DNA from 2 places in the Paenibacillus sp. JT22N12 genome. Region 1 is predicted to be linked to the other one. Evidence: predicted binding sites of a transcription regulator. Region 1 holds the regulator's gene; the other holds the start of a gene.
The links. Region 1 encodes CtsR, which represses protease genes until heat stress. Its sites were predicted from a motif close to ATGGTCAATAAAGGTCAAACA; they were not measured.

Region 1 (2,405 bases):
GATCTCTTCCTCGGATTGTCCCAGCGTAATCTGATTGGATACCTGAAACAAATTGCCTAACGCTTCACTGCCTTCTCCGTAAATTCCCCGCACTGCCAGCCCTACTTGAGTAATTGCCGTCAAAATACGGTTGATCTGATGCGTCATGACAAGCGCAGGCAAATGCATCATGACCGAAGAACGAATACCTGTACCGACGTTCGTCGGACAACTGGTCAGATAACCACGGCGTTCATCAAAGGCGTAATCGGTTGCTTCTTCAAAAATATCGTCAATGCGGTTAGCCAAGCTCCAGGCTTCTTTTATTTGAAAACCGGGATACAAGCATTGGATCCGCAGATGATCCTCTTCATTCACCATGATACTGACGGATTCGTTTTCACTTAATATAAGTGCCCCGCAGCGTGACTCATTCGCAAGGTTCGGACTTATGAGATGCTTCTCAACGAGCACTCTGCGTTCAAGCTCGCTCAGCTCGGAAAGCTCAATCGTCTCAAACCGGTCAATCTCACCCAGCTCGGGAGAAGATCCCATAGCGGTGAGATTCTCCATAACCTCCTGCGCCTGTTCGTTTGTGGCGAGCATCGGAAAAGGATGGCTCCGTAAATTACGGGCGATCCGAACTCGACTGCTGATAACAATATCTGAATCAGGCCCAGCTTCTCTCATCCATTCACTTAAGGCTTCCTGTACAAAAGATCGCTCCGACAAAAACGGTTCCTCCTTCCGTGCTTAGCCTAAACATCTGTAACCTTACCTTCCAGTTCACGAATCTGGTCGCGGATTTTAGCTGCGTTCTCAAACTCCTCGCATTCTATTCGCTGCTGCAGATCGGCCCGAAGGTCCTCAATTTCACGCTTGAGCTGAATTTGTCCGCCCGTACGCTTCGGAATCTTGCCGACATGCGACGAGTTGCCGTGAACACGCTTGAGAATCGGATCCAGCTTGCTGCCAAAAGTCGTGTAGCATTCGCTGCAGCCGAACCGTCCCATCTTGCTGAACTGTGTATAGGTAAGACCACATGTTTCACAGCGTAATTGCTGCGGCCTTGCACCAAAGGCGTTTACTCCGCTTGCAGGTTCAAAGTCGAGCAGTCCGGATAACAAACTGTGAATGGAGAATCCGTTGGATACACCCGGCAACCCTTCTCCTTTTTCACGTGCGCAGGATTCGCAAATATGAAATTCCGTTTTTTCTCCATTTACAATTTTCGTAAAATGAAGTGAAGCCGGTTTATTACCGCATTCCTGACAAAGCATTCCGTACTATCCCTCCTCCTGCAAGGTTCAAGAAAAATCGCATCCATGGTTCTCATTCTCCCATTAAGGTTAAGCAAGTTCAAGCTGACCTTATAGGAGTGAAGCAGTACTCATCGGGATTTGACGAGCAATGTAATCAACATCGCTTTCAGGAGTCGCGCCCTTATTTCATCCCGCAAGGGGAGCTTTACGGCGATCGCTTCACGGGAGATTGCAGCCCTCAGCAGATTGCCTTCCCGCTTGGATACAAGCTGCGCTTCTTCCAGCTGATAAATAAGCCCCTCGGCCGCTCCTTGATCCACCTGATCGCCAATGGTCTGAGCAATATGCCCTTGGATGACCGTTAACGTCGGCAGCTCAATGCGTTGAATACGGATATATCCGCCTCCACCGCGCTTACTTTCAACAAAGTAGCCCTTCTCCAGTGTAAACCGGGTGCTGATTACGTAATTAATTTGTGAAGGAACACAGGAAAAGCGATCCGCCAAATCATTACGCTGCAATTCAACCGCACCATCGGAGCTCTCCTGCAGCATATGCTTCAAATACTGCTCAATGAGATCGGAAATGTTGCGCATTTCACCAACCTCCCTAAAATGCAACCAACAACAGCTAAGCAGTCAAGCAGCATCAAAATCATTCAATATTCTAATTAATTGACTTTGACTTTCTTTGACTTTAACTTTATTATACGCATTTTTTTTAAAACGTCAAGCCGCGTGTCTTGGTTTTCTGATCTGCTATTAGCTTGGGCGTATCTGCCGCTTTTATACGTCAGAATGTTCATTACTTGATACCGGACAAAGCAAAAGATCTTTGCGGCTTGAAGGGAGGCTGTTCTATTCTTTACCTTTTCTGGGCCGCTGCCGAAACATTTGCTTAATTGACTTCACGCTGAACCAGCTAATTTGTACAATTAAAATTAAATAAAGCGAATAATTAAAGATGTGAAATATCGGTATCCTTTTCTTGCTACTTTGATGCACTCTTCAATATTGACGACTACGATTAAAAAGTTTCATCTTATACGGAAACAAGCCAGCAGACAACAAAAAACCGACCGCAGAACTGCGGTCGGCTTCTCGTGCTTGGCAACGTCCTACTCTCCCAGGACCCTGCGGTCCAAGTACCATCGGCGCTGAAGGG
Region 2 (2,405 bases), on a different contig from region 1:
GGCACGACGCTGGGTTGAGAGCGTTAGTCAGGCAGGACGAGCGAGCCTAATCAGACTCGGATAAACCACGCTGCTCGATGGCTTGCTCGATTAAAGAAATAAACTCTTCCGAGAGCCGCATCGCTTTGGCTTCTTGATAGACTTCGATCAAATGCACGTCGCTGAGCGGTCGTAAAAGAAGGGATTTATCCTGCATCGGCAAATAAGATTTGCGATTTTCATGTAGGGTAACAGATTGATCAAAGGAACGATCAAATGCTGGCGTGAAATGGTTGTAAATGTAACCAGGTTCACTGGGACGGATGAAATTTCGCACGCTTGCGAAAGGATTTGATAGTTTCATGCGTGTGCAACTCCGTTTGTTAGATTTCAATAACAGCCTAAGTGTCGGTGAATCTGGAATCATTTAGTACATATTAACATGAAAAATTAATGGAGTCGTTACCAATTCAACGCGCCGAATTTTTCTTGACATTAGTCAAATTCTGTGATAAAGGAGCTATGTCTAAGGATAAAGAAAGAGTGCAGGTCCATTTTCTGGATCGGCACTCTTCTCTTTCGTTATATAAGGGAAAAACCGGAATGGCGGTATCGGATTTAGGAAACCTTACAGCTTCTCAATAACTTTATCGACCAGACCGTAAGCCTGTGCATCGGCAGCAGACATGAAATAATCGCGATCGGTGTCGCGCTCGATTTTCTCAAGCGGCTGACCTGTACGCTCGGCCAGGATTTTGTTCAAGGTATCGCGCGTTTTCAAGATATGCTTGGCGCGGATCTCGATATCACTCGCTTGTCCTTGCGCTCCGCCCAGCGGCTGGTGAATCATGACTTCGCTGTTGGGCAGCGCATGTCTTTTGCCTTTTTCGCCGGCAGCAAGCAGGAAAGCGCCCATGGAAGCAGCCATACCGACACATATGGTGGATACGCTTGGTTTGATGAACTGCATGGTATCAAAGATAGCCAGACCTGCAGAGACCGAGCCGCCAGGACTGTTGATGTAAAGCGAGATATCCTTCTCAGGATCATCCGCAGCCAGGAACAGCAGCTGTGCGATGATGGAATTAGCGACAATGTCATTCACAGGAGTGCCAAGGAAAATAATGCGGTCTTTCAGCAAGCGGGAGTATATATCGTAAGCGCGCTCGCCGCGGTTGCTCTGCTCAATAACCATAGGTACAAAGTTCATTTCCAAAGTAATTCCCTCCTAATAAGTGTTATGCGCTGCTCTTCTGCTGTATAAGCTTTTTCGCGGGCACACGGCCCGTATCCAAAACATCGGCTTGTTAGATCAGCTGTATATCCACATCATAAACCATTGTTTTTTAAAAGTCAAAGATGGTCAAATTAGTGGTATTAAAAAACCGGCAGATGCCGGCAGATGTGTTTTATATGGCGCGCCCGCGAGGAATCGAACCTCGATCTCAGGCTCCGGAGGCCTACGTCATATCCATTGGACCACGGGCGCAAATGTGATAGCGAAAATAAGTATATGTGATTGCTGGAAGAAAAGCAAGGGCTTATGCAAAGATAAATTTGTGTAAATCGTGACGGAAAGCGGTTTCTTCCGTTAAACCTGACTTGCCCCTCATGATATTTTGGAGTACAATAACGGTGGGACTTAAAATGATCATGCGGGACGAAAAATGTCCACGAGAACCGGATACCGAATTCGGCGCAACTGGAGTTGATGTTGAAAGATGCAATCTCTCATCGAAATTCAGCAGCAGCTGCTGCCGGATCTGCTTGCCGTCATGAAAAAAAGATATCTCATTCTCAGGCAGGTGATGTTATCCGACATGATTGGCCGGCGGACGCTTGCAGCATCGCTTGATTTGTCGGAACGTGTGCTGAGGGCCGAGACGGACTTTCTGAAGGAGCAGGGCCTGCTTCACGTCGAAACGGCAGGTATGCGCATCAGCGATTCCGGAAGACGGCTTCTGGAGGATATGGAGCCCTTCTATAAGGAGATGTTCGGCCTCACGGAGCTGGAGCAGCGGCTTCGCAAGTATTTTGGACTCAAGCATGTGTGGATTGTCCCGGGTGACTCGGATTCCTCTGTGCATACCAAGCGCGAGCTTGGGAAGGCCGGATGCGCCGCACTCCGCAAGATGATGAACAAGGACGATGTCGTCGCTGTAACCGGCGGTTCGACGCTCGCTTCGGTGGCCAATCAATTAACCACTCAGACACCTTTGAAGGGAAACTGGTTCGTACCGGCGCGCGGAGGATTGGGCGAGAGTCTGGATTATCAGGCGAACACGATTGCTTCCACAATGGCCAAGCGTACAGGAGCCCAGTACAGGCTGCTGCATGTACCCGATCATTTGGGTGAGGAAGCCTATCTGACACTCATGCAGGAACCAAATATTCGCGAGATTGTCGATGTGATCCGCAGCGCGCGC

Region 2: clpP (ATP-dependent Clp endopeptidase proteolytic subunit ClpP) is a predicted target of CtsR. The motif match lies at 1,329-1,349, and genes of this name have one in related genera.

The regions. Positions count from the first base shown of each region.
Region 1 covers NZ_JBWDNU010000022.1:60,033-62,437, forward strand. The annotation lists gene AC0YOA_RS36450 (protein arginine kinase) at 1-669, opposite strand, end outside; gene AC0YOA_RS36455 (UvrB/UvrC motif-containing protein) at 738-1,259, opposite strand; gene AC0YOA_RS36460 (CtsR family transcriptional regulator) at 1,370-1,837, opposite strand.
Region 2 covers NZ_JBWDNU010000004.1:24,290-26,694, forward strand. The annotation lists gene sda (sporulation histidine kinase inhibitor Sda) at 47-343, opposite strand; gene clpP (ATP-dependent Clp endopeptidase proteolytic subunit ClpP) at 608-1,189, opposite strand; tRNA gene AC0YOA_RS15825 (tRNA-Arg) at 1,394-1,468, opposite strand; gene AC0YOA_RS15830 (sugar-binding transcriptional regulator) at 1,701-2,405, shown strand, end outside.